Regions from separate parts of the Nesterenkonia flava genome, predicted to be linked through region 1. Evidence: riboswitches for the same ligand, from Rfam matches in the RefSeq annotation. Region 1 holds a riboswitch; each other region holds the start of a gene.
The links. Region 1 has a riboswitch for S-adenosylmethionine ahead of RH857_RS10585 (ABC transporter substrate-binding protein). Riboswitches for the same ligand answer to the same signal wherever they lie in the genome.
Positions count from the first base shown of each region.

Region 2: another riboswitch for S-adenosylmethionine. It lies ahead of RH857_RS03520 (O-acetylhomoserine aminocarboxypropyltransferase/cysteine synthase family protein); the one in region 1 lies ahead of RH857_RS10585 (ABC transporter substrate-binding protein).
Region 3: another riboswitch for S-adenosylmethionine. It lies ahead of RH857_RS03560 (LLM class flavin-dependent oxidoreductase); the one in region 1 lies ahead of RH857_RS10585 (ABC transporter substrate-binding protein).
Region 4: another riboswitch for S-adenosylmethionine. It lies ahead of RH857_RS10345 (PLP-dependent transferase); the one in region 1 lies ahead of RH857_RS10585 (ABC transporter substrate-binding protein).

Region 1 is NZ_JAVKGT010000029.1:3,476-6,663, reverse strand. It holds gene RH857_RS10590 (HNH endonuclease signature motif containing protein) at 1-903, opposite strand, end outside; SAM riboswitch class I at 1,061-1,159, shown strand; gene RH857_RS10585 (ABC transporter substrate-binding protein) at 1,279-2,625, shown strand; gene RH857_RS10580 (carbohydrate ABC transporter permease) at 2,615-3,188, shown strand, end outside.
Region 2 is NZ_JAVKGT010000006.1:57,783-60,970, forward strand. It holds gene RH857_RS03515 (bifunctional o-acetylhomoserine/o-acetylserine sulfhydrylase) at 1-1,091, opposite strand, end outside; SAM riboswitch class IV at 1,281-1,400, shown strand; gene RH857_RS03520 (O-acetylhomoserine aminocarboxypropyltransferase/cysteine synthase family protein) at 1,416-2,879, shown strand; gene RH857_RS03525 (cystathionine gamma-synthase) at 2,879-3,188, shown strand, end outside.
Region 3 is NZ_JAVKGT010000006.1:69,909-73,096, reverse strand. It holds gene RH857_RS03570 (ROK family protein) at 1-552, shown strand, start outside; gene RH857_RS03565 (LLM class flavin-dependent oxidoreductase) at 598-1,809, shown strand; SAM riboswitch class IV at 1,857-1,967, shown strand; gene RH857_RS03560 (LLM class flavin-dependent oxidoreductase) at 1,982-3,172, shown strand; gene RH857_RS03555 (NtaA/DmoA family FMN-dependent monooxygenase) at 3,169-3,188, shown strand, end outside.
Region 4 is NZ_JAVKGT010000027.1:34,397-37,584, forward strand. It holds gene RH857_RS10345 (PLP-dependent transferase) at 39-1,187, opposite strand; SAM riboswitch class IV at 1,207-1,321, opposite strand; gene gluQRS (tRNA glutamyl-Q(34) synthetase GluQRS) at 1,440-2,390, opposite strand; partial or broken gene RH857_RS10355 (MFS transporter) at 2,646-3,188, opposite strand, start outside.

The DNA.
Region 1 (3,188 bases):
GAAGAAGTCGCCGTGGGGTGCACAATCGCCGTCCTCTGACGCCTTCAAGCGAGCGGTGAGGTTTCGTGGCGGGGGAGCGGAGAGTCCCTGCCACGGGTCGGGAGGGGAGGCTCCCACGTCGCGAGACGGGAGGCAGCCTTCTCCGGAGGGGGCTGGCACCGGGGCATCGAGGTCCCGGGCCGCTGCGTAGAGCTGCTTCTCGATCTGAGCGGCGGCCATCGTGGGGATCCGCGCGTGGAGGTCGCTCATGCCGTCGTCGCCGTGAAAGATCCGGACAAAGCGTGCCGCCCGCGCCTTCCGGCATCGGGCCTGGAACTCGTCGGCATCCAGTGCCGCAATGAATCGGTTCAGCCATGACTGGAGTCGACCACCGGGCATGCCGGCGGCGACGGAGGCGGCCGCCTCGTCGAGGGTCCGACGGTTCTTCTCACTGAGCATCCCGGAGGCGGTTGTCACGATCTTCCGCACCCGGTTCATGTCCAGAGAGCCTTCCAGCAAGGCGTGCCATGTCTGCGGCAGGTGGTCCCGGGCGTACTCGGCAGCGTTGAGGACCTCCGCAGCGGTCCCCTCGGAGAGGCCCATCACCACCGCGATGTCCCGTACGGCTGCGCGGTCCGCCTCGGCGCGCCCAGCAAGAGTCGCCTCAGCAGCTTCAGCCTCGTGACGACGTCGTCCCCGGTAGTTGAGAAGCCGAGAAAGCCCCCGGGCCTCAAGCCGCCGCGCCGTGACCTGATCGGCCCAGGACTCGGCGAGCTCCGGCACCTCTGCCAGATGGGTCAAACCAGAGGGGAGCGCCGGTTCACCAGGTACGGCATAGACGAGGCGGGCGCACTCCACGGGAACCCGGGACCACCACGTCATGTCCCCGGGGCCCTGGTGCTCAGGCCGCCAACTCCTGCTCATGCCTCCACACTACGGGCCGCCTCGGACATGACCTCTGGCACGCGGACGGACGCGGGAGGCAGCTCAGCCAGCCACCGCCAACCAGACCGCCGACCTCAGAGGGTGATTATGACGTGATGTGTCACCGGGGTCTGAAACGTTTAGTACAGTACTCGCATATCCATCCCGAGCGGCTGAGAGATCTGGCTCAGTGACGCCGCAGCAACCCGGAGCTGTTTACAGCACCGCCGGGTGCTACCGCCAGAACCGATGGGAGTTCTCTACCTTTCCCTACGCACCCGCCTGCGGGTTCGTTGCGGAGACTTCACATCACCTGCCGCAGCCAGCAGGTGCGCGGCAGTACCCACGTGCCTGAAGAGAAGCGAAGGAAAACCAATGAGCAACCGCACTCCACGCGCCGCCCGCACCAGCATCGTGGCGGGCACCGCCGTTGTCGCTCTCAGCCTGTCCGCCTGCGGCGGCGGAGCCAGCGGCGCTGACGCCGAAGGCGACGCGTTCGCCGGGGACTACGAGGGCGAAGAACTGAACATCCTCCTCAACGCCTCGCACGAGGGAGCAGGGGAGTGGCTGGCGGAGCGCTTCGAGGAGGAAACCGGGGTCACCGTCAACGTCACGACCGTCCCCTATGACGAGATCGCCTCCCAGCTGACCCTGGACCAGCAGTCCGGCGCCAACACCTATGACGTCTCGGCCCCCTGGTACGTCTCGCTGGGGGACCTCGCTGCCGACGGCAGCATTCAGCCGATCACCGAGTTCGTGGAGAGCACCCCGGAGATCGACGTCGACGACTTCATCCCCACCATCTGGGAGCCCTACGCCTACGTCGACGAGGAGATCTACGGCCTTCCCTTCGACGGCGACATTCACGCGCTCTTCTACAACGCCGAGATTCTGCAGCGCAACGGCTTCGACGAGCCGCCGGCCACCTGGGACGAGTACGCCGAGCAGGTGCAGACCATCACGGAGAACGAATCAGGAGACGGCGTCTACGGGGCGGCGGTCTTCGGCGAGCAGTCCCCGCTGATCCTCGGCGCCAGCTTCGCCAACCGGCTGGCCGGCTACGGCGGAGAGTTCCTTGACGAGAACGGCAACCCCGTCATCAACTCGCCCGAGGCCGTGGCGTCGCTGGAGGCGCTGGGAGATATCTGGGACCACGCACTGCCCACGCCGGCCGAGACGGATTTCGGCGCTGGAAACTCCGCGTGGTTCGCGGGCAACGTCGCGTTCATCGAGAACTGGACTGACCTGGGCGTCCGGTCTGAGGATCCGGACTCGGGCTCCGAAGTCGCCGGAGAGTGGGGCGTGACCTATCTGCCCCGCGCCGCCGAGGGTGAGGATCCGCGCGCCTCCCTCGTGGCTGGCTTCAGCTGGGTGGTCGCCGGCAACACCGACAAGACCGACCTCGCCCAGCAGTTCATCGCCTGGGCCGCTTCCACGGAGGTCAACTCCGAGCTGCTGACCGCGCTGCCTCCCACCGGCATTGACCCTAACCGCATCTCCTCCCTGGAGGATGAGACCTACGGCGAGGAGTTCCCCGAGCTCCAGGAGGTCAACGCCTCCACCCTGCACGGGGCACTTGCCTGGCCGACGGGCCCCAACGCCACCGAGGCCGCCCAGATTCTGACCGATGAGCTGGCCGCCTACCTCTCCGGTCAGCGAGGCTCGGCACAGGAGGCCCTGGACACGGTGCAGGCCGAATGGGAGCGGCTCCTTGTCGACTGAGACTCTGGCTCCGGCAGCTACGCCGGAGAGTACGACGACGCCCCCGCCGCCTGGGCAGCCCCATGAGACGGGCCAGCCTGGGCGGCGGCCCCGTGCCCGGCGCCTCTCGGAGCGCTTTCATCACCGCCTCTTCATCAGCCCGAGCGTGCTGGTGCTGCTGGTGCTGGCCGCCTACCCCCTGGTGTTCATCGCCTCGGCAGCGTTCACCCGATCGAGTCTGGGCAACCCGTTCCAGGAGTTTGTCGGCACGGACAACTTTGAGACTGCGCTGGGCTCCACTGCAGTGCAGAACTCTCTGGTGCTGGGAACCGGCTATGCCTTCGGTGTGGCTATCGCCAGCACCCTGCTGGGCACGGTCACGGCCGTGGCTCTGTGGCGATCCCTGCGCGCCGGGGCCTTTGTCCGCACGGTGCTGCTGCTGCCCATGATTGTGCCGCCCGTCGTCGTCGGCATTCTCTTCAGCTTCATCTTCAGTCCCTCAGGGGGTCTGCTGGACACCCTCATCCGGCGCTTCACCCCCGGGTCGGGCACCTATGCGGTGCTCTCGGACACCACGTGGGCGA
Region 2 (3,188 bases), on a different contig from region 1:
CTTGCTCCGCCGTCGACCTCGAACGCCAGCACCGATCCCACACCCTTGGGCAGGTACCTCTGCGCGCGCTCGTGCCAGGGGCTGGAGGCCAGTCCGGGGTAGGAGACTGAGATGACGGCGTCGTGGGCCTCGAGGAACTCGGCGACCTTCTGAGCGTTGAAGACATGGCGTTCAACTCGCAGTGAGAGCGTCTCCAGGCCGAGGTTGATCTCGAAGGCGTTGTGCGGGGAGAGCGAGGGGCCTACATCGCGCAGCAGCTGCACGCGTGCTTTGAGGATGTAGGAGAGGTTCACGCCGAAAGCGCCACCCTCACCCAGGTCGTGGCCGAAGACGAGCCCGTGATAGCTCTCATCCGGCTGGTTGAAGCCGGGGAAGCGCTCCGGGTAGGCGGTGTAGTCGAAGCGGCCGGAGTCCACGATGACCCCGGCGATCGCGGTGCCGTGGCCCCCGAGAAACTTGGTCGCCGAGTGCACGACGACGTCGGCACCGTGCTCGATGGGACGCAGCAGGTACGGGGTGGGCAGCGTGTTGTCCACGATCAGGGGTGCCCCGTATTCGCGGGCGATGGCCGAGACATTCTCGAAGTCCAGGACATCCCCACGGGGGTTGGCCACACTCTCGGCGAAGAACGCCTTGGTGTTCTCGCGGATCGCGGCCCGCCAGGACTCTGGACTGTCGGGGTCCTCGACGAAGCTGACCTGCACACCCAGCTTGGGAAGGGTGTGCTTGAAGAGGTTCTGGGTGCCGCCATAGAGCGAGGGGGAGGCCACGATGTGGTCCCCGGCCTCGGCCACGTTGAGGATCGCCAGGGTCGTGGCAGCCTGCCCCGAGCCCACGGCCAGAGCCCCGACGCCGCCCTCCAGCGCGGCAATCTTGTTCTCCACCGCCTCGACGGTGGGGTTTCCGATGCGGCTGTAGATCGGCGCCACCTCCTGCAGCCCGAAGCGCTTGGCGGCGGCGTCGGTGTCCGGAAAGACGAACGAGGTGGTCTGCTGGATCGGCAGGGCGCGGGCGCCGCTGACCGGATCCGGGGCGACGCCGGCGTGAATCTGCTGCGTCTCAAACTGCCAGGCGGGGGTGGAATCGCTCATGGATGCTCCTTGGGGTGTCTGTGGTCGCCGTCTCGTTTCACCGGTGACGACGCCGATGCTATGCCTTCGGAGGGGATTCCGGTAGAGGGGCGTAATGTTCATACATACGACTGGCATTCGACGGGGAAGGGGAAGAAGCCCTGATGTTGGGGTGAATAAATCGCGTGCATGCCGTAATATGTTCACAGCGATCACGAGTACCGGTTCACTTAAGGCTCTGGCTGACCGGTCGGCAACCCTTCCGCGGTGATGGGGTGCCCCAGATGACGATCCGGCCGCAGGCAGACCGCCTGAGGGCAAGCACGGCTCACAAAGGAGCGCAGCATGTCTGCGACAGCACACCCCAGACCCTCCAGCCACTCACGGCAGGAGCCTTCCTGTTTCAGCACCCGGCAGATCCATCACGGACAGGGATCGCGCGCCGGTGCCGCGGACTCCACAGCGACCCCGGCGGTGGGCGTAGTGCCCCCGGTGCACCTGGCGGCCGCCTATGAATTCACCAGTCTGCGTGACGCTAGAGAAGCCTTTGCTCAGCGGGAGCCGGGATTCACCTACGCACGTACCGGAAGCCCCACCGTGGCTCTCCTGGAGCAGCGCCTCGCAGCCCTGGAGGGTGGTACCGGCGCCGTGGCCACCGCCTCGGGGCAAGCCGCGATCGCGCTGACGCTTCTGGCTCTGGCGGGGCGCTCGGGGCAGAGCGCAGACGGCCTGCCCCATCCAGGGGTGCCCGCCGGGCACGTGGTGGCCTCCTCCCGGATCTACGGCGGAACCGCGGATCTGCTCAACGACTCGCTGGCCGAAGCGGGTATCACCGTCACCTGGGCGGACCCGCACGCCCCGGACGAATGGGAGCGCGCGGTGGATGGGCGCACACGGGCGCTGCTGGTGGAGTCCATCGGCAACCCGCACGGCGACCTTCCGGATCTGGCGGCGCTCGCCGGCCTCGCCCGCCGCGGCGGCATACCGCTCGTGGTGGACAACACCCTGGCAACGCCGTACCTCTTCCGGCCGGGAGAGCACGGAGCGGACTTCGTGGTGCACTCCACCACCAAGTACCTCACCGGCAACGGCACAGCTCTGGGCGGGGCGGTGGTGGACACCGGGCGATTCCGTCCCGAGGCTGACCCTGCCCGCTGGCCCCAGTTCACCGCCGGACTGCCGCGATTCGGCGGGGTGCCGCTGACCCAGCGCTACGGTGACGGGGCGGTGCTACACCTGATTCGCGCCAAGTATCTGCACGACCTGGGACCCTGCGCCGCTCCCTGGAATGCCCAGCAGACCCTCGAGGGGATCGAGACACTGGATGTGAGGATGGATCGCCACTGTCGAGTAGCCGAAGAGCTAGCTCGACGCCTGCAGGACCATCCGGGTGTGGCGCGAGTCCGGCACCCCAGCCTGCCGCAGGACCCCAATGCCGCAGTGGCGGCTCGCGACTTCCCCCGAGGCACCGGCGCGGTGCTGTCCTTTGAACTCGCCGCCGGCCCCTCAGAGGTGGAGCGCTTCATCGATTCTCTGCAGCTCATCAAACTGGCCGCGAACATCGGTGACAGCCGCACCATGGTCGCCCATCCGGCGTCGATGACCCACTGCAGGCTCTCCGAAGCGCTGCGTGAGGCCGGCGCCATCACTGAACAGACCATCCGCCTCTCCGTGGGGCGCGAGGACGTAGAGGACCTGTGGCGCGACCTCCGCCAGGCCTTCGACCGCGCCGGACTGACCGAAACGCAGAACCACCATCTGACCACGCAGGACGGCGCCGCAGAGGCACTGAAAGAGGTGAGCCGCTGATGACGCTGATTCCTGAGACCCCCACCCGCTCCGTCCCGGCTGCGCCGCGGCCGTCGATGCGGCTCCGGCCGGGCTTCGCCACCGAAGCCGTGCATGCCGGTCAGGACCCTGATCCGCTCACCGGCGCGGTCATTCCTCCGATCTACCAGACCTCGACCTTCACTCAGCACGGTGTCGAGACGCTGAAGAACGGGTACGAGTACTCCCGCGGCGGCAACCCCACCCGCAACGGCTTCGAAGCGCAGTTGGCCGCCCTGGAGGGCGGAGGAGCCGCGTTCGCCTTTGCCTCGGGAATCGCCGCCGAGGATG
Region 3 (3,188 bases), on a different contig from region 1:
ATGTTCGTGAAGATCGCCACAGGCATCGGTTCGGGCATCATCAGCGACGGCCACCTCCAGCACGGCGCTCAAGGAGCCGCCGGAGACCTGGGGCACATCGCAGTACCCGGGGGCGATGATGCCCCGTGCACCTGCGGCAACAGCGGCTGCCTCGAGGCGGTTGCCTCAGGTCCGGCGATCGCCGCACGACTGCGCACATCAGGCCTGGACGTGCCCGACCACGCGGCGCTGCTGGAGCTCGTGCGCGACGGTGAGCCCGAGGCCGTGCGGGCCGTGCGGCAGGCCGGGCGGGACGTCGGCTCCGTGCTGGCCGGCTGCGTCAACCTGCTCAACCCCTCCGTCATCGTCATCGGGGGCGTGGTGGCCACGGCCGGGGAGCACCTGCTGGCGGGCATCCGGGAGACCGTCTACTCCCGCTCCCTGCCGCTCGCCACTCAGCACCTGCGGATCGTGGGTACGCAGACCAGCGGCCGAGCGGGCGTGCTGGGCGCCGCCGCGATGGTGACCCATCACATGCTGGCCGCTCCGCAGGTGAACGCTCTGCTGAGTTAATACGCCGTGTGACACAACGCCGACGCGTGCCGACGGCGTTGGTATATGTTCAGGGAAACGACCGTTTCCAGGAGCATACGCGTGAACACTGTGCTGAACGTATTTGATCTAGTCCCGCGATCAGCCGGCCAGAGACCGGAGGAGGCGATGGCCGCCAGCCTGGAGCTGGCGCGCCGGGCCGAGGACTACGGGTACCACCGCCTGTGGTTCGGCGAGCATCACCTCAATCCCGGGGTAATGGGCTACTCCCCCGCGCTCGTGATGGCCCTGGCCGGAAGTGTGACCACTCGCCTCCGCGTAGGCTCCGGAGCCGTACTGGCCGGAGCCCGCAGCGCGCTGAGCATCGCAGAGGAGTTCTCCCTGCTTCAGGCTGCCCTGCCTGGTCGGATTGATCTGGGCCTGGGGCGCAGTCCGGTGCGACGTCCGCCCCACGGCAAGAGGCCCTCTGCAGGGTCCGCCTCCGCGCACACCCCGCGAGGCAGGCCTCCGACACAGCCGCTTACCCATGCGGCCCGAGACCGCATCAGCACGGAGGGACTACTACTTCCCGCGGCGCCGGACCTGAGTCACCTGCTTGCTTCCGAGCGCTACGCCGCAACGGCCGAGCTGCTTGCCCCGCCCGCGGATAGCCCTCCCTACGCTGAGTTCATTGACCAGGTCCGCAGTTTCTTAGACCACACGGCGCAGGTCAGCGGCTCGCCTCTGCCCGATGCCACCCAGGACACGGACGGCACGCCGCAAGTCTGGGTGCTGGGCAGCTCTGCCGGCGAATCGGCGGAGGCGGCCGGAAGGAGGGGTCTGCGTTTCGGTGCCAACTATCACGTGGCCCCCTCGAACGCCCTCGACGCCGTCGAGCACTACCGCTCCCACTTTGTTCCGCACGAGCACCTGGAGCGCCCCACCGTGATGGTCTCAGCAGAGGTGCTCGTGGCGGATTCTCACACCGAGGCCGAGCGCCTGGCTCACGGCTACGACACATGGGTGCACAGCATCCGCAGCGGCGAAGGCGCCATCCCCTATCCCCGCCCCGGTGAGGCTGCAGCCCTCACCGGGGACCAGCGCCGCCTGGTGGAGGACCGCGTACGGACCAGGTTCGTGGGCACGCCCGGAGAGGTCATCGAGCACCTGCGGGTTCTCCAGCGCGCCACGAGCGCCGATGAACTGCTCATCAGCACCATCACCCACGACCCTGCGGCGCGACTGCGCTCCTATGAGCTGCTGGCCGAGTCATGGGATGCAAAGGCCCCGCGTACATAAACCGAAATATTTATTTTATGTTCACGCCAACGGTGTTAGCGTGACAGTGTCACGAGTTCCGGTGGAAAGCCCTGGCTGGCCGGACAGCAACCCTCTTTCACAGTGGGGTGCTCCAGGTGATGACAAGGCTCCTGCGCACGCAGGAGCAAGTGTGAACACTACGGAGGCCACAATGAGCAGCACATCACTGTCAGACGCCGCCGACGGCGGCTTTCATCTGGGCATCAGCCTGCGGGACACCGGCTGGCATCCCGGTTCCTGGTTCAGGATTGCCGACACGGCGGAGATCTTCACCGCGGAGTACTGGGGCCAGCTCGCCGTGGTCGCAGAACGCGGAGAGGCCGACTTCGTCACCTTTGAGGATTCCTTGGGACTGCACCGCAGGGGTCGGCTCGATACCTCGCTAGTGGCCTCCTGGCTGGGAGCCCGCACCGAACGCATCGGGCTGATTCCCACTCTGACAACTACCCATACCGAGCCGTTTCACGTCTCCAAGAACCTGGCGACCCTCGATCACATCAGCACCGGCCGCGGCGGATGGCAGGTCGAGGTCTCGATCACCGATGTTGAGGCCCAGCTGGTAGGGCGAGGCCACCCCGATCCGCAGCTCCATCCTGAAGGCTCCGCTTCCCGGGCCGCGGCACTCTTTGCCGAATCGGAGGAGGTGGTCGACGTCGTCCGCCGCTTGTGGGACTCCTGGGAGGACGACGCTGAGATCCGCGACGTCTCCTCCGGCCGCTTCATTGACCGCGAGAAGCTGCACTACATCAACTACGAAGGCAGCCGTTTCTCGGTCAAGGCTCCCTCCATCACACCGCGCCCGCCGCAGGGACAGCTTCCCGTGGCCTACAAGGGACAGAGCGAACCGGTGATCAAAGCAGCGGCCACCAGTGCAGACATCCTGTTCCTCCAGCCCGGTTCCCCCGGACGAGCACAACAGCTTCTCGAGGAGGTCCGCACAGTTGAGGCACTCTTCGCCCGAAGGCTTCCCCCGCTGAAGGTCTATGCCGATCTGCCCGTGCTTCTGGAGGACTCGCTGCCGCAGGCCCGAGGGCGCTGGGAGACTCTGGAGAGTCTCGCCGAGTCCGCAGGCGACTTCGATGACGGCGCTCTCGTCACTGACCCGGCAGGCGCTGTGGAGGCCATCAGCACCTACCGGAATCTTGGCTTCAACGGCGTGCGGCTAAAACCCGCCGAGCACCAGGAAGACGTGGCGGCCATCTCTGAGCTTCTGCTTCCGGCCCTGCGCAGCGCCGGCGTTCTGGCAGCCGCTCCGGAAACGCCCCTCACCCTGCGGCAGCGGCTGGGGCTGAACCAGGCCGTCAACCGCTACGCCCCGGCCCTGGCAGGAGGCCAGCAGTGAGCACCAGCACGCGCAC
Region 4 (3,188 bases), on a different contig from region 1:
CCGGCCGCTGCCGTGTGGTGGTCTCGCTCAGCACCCGATCACCTTAAGCCCCGGCCCGGCACGGCGGGCTCGTGGTCCTGTGCGGGAGATTCATACGGCGTCACATTGGCGGCGGCCGTGGCTCCGGGCAGACCCGCGAGGGCCTGATCGAGGGCAGCCAGGAATTCCTCCACCGGCTCGTCACCGACCACCACGCGCACGAGCCCGGGCCGCGCCCCCGCCTCGCGCTGCTGGTCCTCGCCCAGGTGGGCGTGGGTGCTGCTGGCAGGATGCGTGACGCGGTGCCCGGCGTGGGTAAACCGTGAGAGCAGGTCGACGACGGCGAGCGCGGCTGCCGACTGGGCGGCGGGTTCCCGCTGGGCCCGGACCTCGAAGGAGACCAGGGGGCCGGAGCCTCGGCGCAGGTAGATGCCGGCGCGCTCGTAGCAGGGGCTGGAGGCCAGACCCGAGTAGTAAGTCCGGTGCACGCCGCGGCTGGCGCCGCCCTGGTGTGCGGAGAGGCGCGCCGCGAGGCGGGCAGCGTTCTCTGTCTGGCGGGTCAGGCGGACGGCGAGGTGCTGCAGGCCGGCGAGAATCCGGGCGGCGGTGTCTTCTCCCAGTGGCTGGCCTACCTCAGGGGTCTCGCGGGCTGCGGGCTCCACGGTACCCGCGTCGATGAGCAGCCCGGCCTCCTCGGGGACGCCGGCCAGCAGGTGGGCCGAGGTGTGAACCACCAGGTCCGCCCCCAAGTCCAGGGGGCGCAGCAGTGCCGGGGTGGCGGCCGTGGAATCAATGATCAGGGCCGCATCGTGCTCGTGGGCCACGGCGGCGATCTCCTCGAAGTCCAGCACATCTCCGCGGGGATCCGCGATGGACTCGGCGATCAGGGCCACGGTGGACTCCCCCAGCTGGGCGCGCCAGGATTCGGCGTCGTCGGGATCCTCCACGACGTCGACGCTGACCTGGAATTGGGGCAGCCGCTGGGTGAACAGCCCGGTGTGGGCGCCAAACAGGGAGGGGGCGACCACCACGTGGGCGCCAGGCTCCGCCACGTGCAGGACCGCCAGCAGCAGGGCGTCCTCACCGCGGCTGAGCGCCTGGGCGCGGGCACCGCCTTCGAGGGCGGCGATGGTGGTCTCGAGCTGCCAGGCGGCGCCGACAGGCTGGGCAGGGATGGACTGGTGCGGGGTGTGGGTGTGCTCCGACATTGGAGAAAACTCCTGGTGTAACTCGCGCTTGCCCGGCGGCGTCTTCCGCGGGCCAGGTCCTCACCCGGGGCACCCCACCGCGGTAGGAGGGTTGCCGGCCAGCAAACCGGGGTTTAACGCTGGCACTCTTGACCTAAAAACGAGTGTGCCGTGTGACACGGCGGATGGCAAGTCGCGTTCCACCAGGTGAGCGGCTCGGCCGGCACCGGCTGAGGCCGGAATCTCGGCGCTGGGCGTTTCAGCCGCCGGGGCTCACGATGGATCGGTGTAGGCTCCTCCGGCGTCGGAAGTCTCTCCGGCGTCGAAGATCCACGGCTCACTCGGCAGCGCCTGCGGATCGAAGTCCTTCACCACCTCATCCAAGGGTCCGGGCGGCAGCCCCAGGGACAGAAGCAAACGGTCTCGCACCGCCTCTGCGGTGACGCCCTGGCTGTTGAGCTGCTCAAGGGTGACCGCGCCATCGCGCTTGGCCAGGCGCTTGCCCTCGGCATTGAGCACCAGCGGCACGTGCGCGTAGCTGACCTCCTGCTGGGCCTCTGGCCCGTAGAGCAGCCCGCGCAGATACGCCTGTCGCGGCGCGGAGGAGGCCAGGTCATCCCCGCGGACCGCCTGGTCCACGCCGGTGAGGTGATCATCGACGACGACGGCAAGGTTGTAGGCCGCTGCCCCGTCGTTGCGGACCAGTACCAAGTCATCCACGGTGCCGGTGATCTGCCCTAGCAGCTGGTCCCTGACGCTGAGCTCATGGGCCCCCGCGGCGTCTTCGGACACCCGCAGGCGCAGTGCTGGGGGCCGCTGATGGCGTCGTCGTGCCCGCTCATCCTCACTGAGGTTCCGGCAGGTGCCGGGGTAGGCCCCGGGCGGAGCGTGCGGGGCCCGGTCGGCCTCCTGGATCTCGCGCCGGGTGCAGAAGCACTCGTAGACCAGGCCCTGGACACTCAGGTGCGTAACGGCGTCGTCGTAGATCTCCTTGCGCTGGGACTGATGCAGGACCTCTCCGGAGAAGGTGATCCCCAGGGCCTCGAGGTCGCGTCGCTGGCGGTCGGCTGAGCCGGGCACCGTGCGTCCGGCGTCGAGATCTTCGTAGCGCAGCAGTAGGGGCCGGTCGGTGGAGGCGGCGAAGAGCCAGGCCAGCAATGCGGTGCGCAGGTTGCCCAGGTGCAGATCCCCCGAGGGACTAGGGGCGTAGCGGCCGGCAGACATGGTCTTCACCCTATCGGCAGGCTGTTGAGCGCGCAGAGGCTCACCGCGCGAAGACCTGTACACGGTACGCCCGACGACGACGCCCTCCTCGCTCGGCGAATCACACACCAGTTCGCGGATTCGCACCCCCCTTACGCAGCGCCCAGCGTGCATAAAGGGGGTGCGAATTCGTACGAATCGGCGGCGCGCCCCGGGCGCAGACACGAGAGCCCGATGACGGGCACCGGCGGGTGGCCCAGGCTGGACGAATACCGGCTAGACGAGCTCGGGCTTGCGGGCTGCGGCGTCGTCGTCCGGGGTGGTGTCGCCCTCGTGGCGCGTCTCGTTGAGGTCGATGCCCTGCAGGGACTTCGGCACCATAGAGACGGCGATGAGCGAGATGAGGGAGAGTCCCGAGAGGTAAAGGCCGATCATCCAACCCTGGCCGGTGGCGTTGTAGATGGCCTGGGCGATGGTCGCGGCGAAGGCGCCGCCCATGATGGAGCCGAACGCGTAGCCGATGGAGACCCCGGAGAAGCGCACGTTGGCGGGGAACATCTCTGCATAGAGGGCGGACTGCGGTCCGTAGGAGGGGCCCAGGCCGATGGTCAGCACGAACACGGCCAGCGCGAAGAGCGCCAGGGAGCCGGTGTCGATGAGGAACCACATCGGGATGCACCACACGATGAGGATCACAAAGCCGATCTGGTAGGTCAGCACGCGCCCGATGCGGTCGGAGATCCAGCCGCCCAGGTAGGTGAAGATGAACCAGCCCACGCTGCCCACCAGGGCGGCGATGAGGGTGGCGGTGCCGTCCAT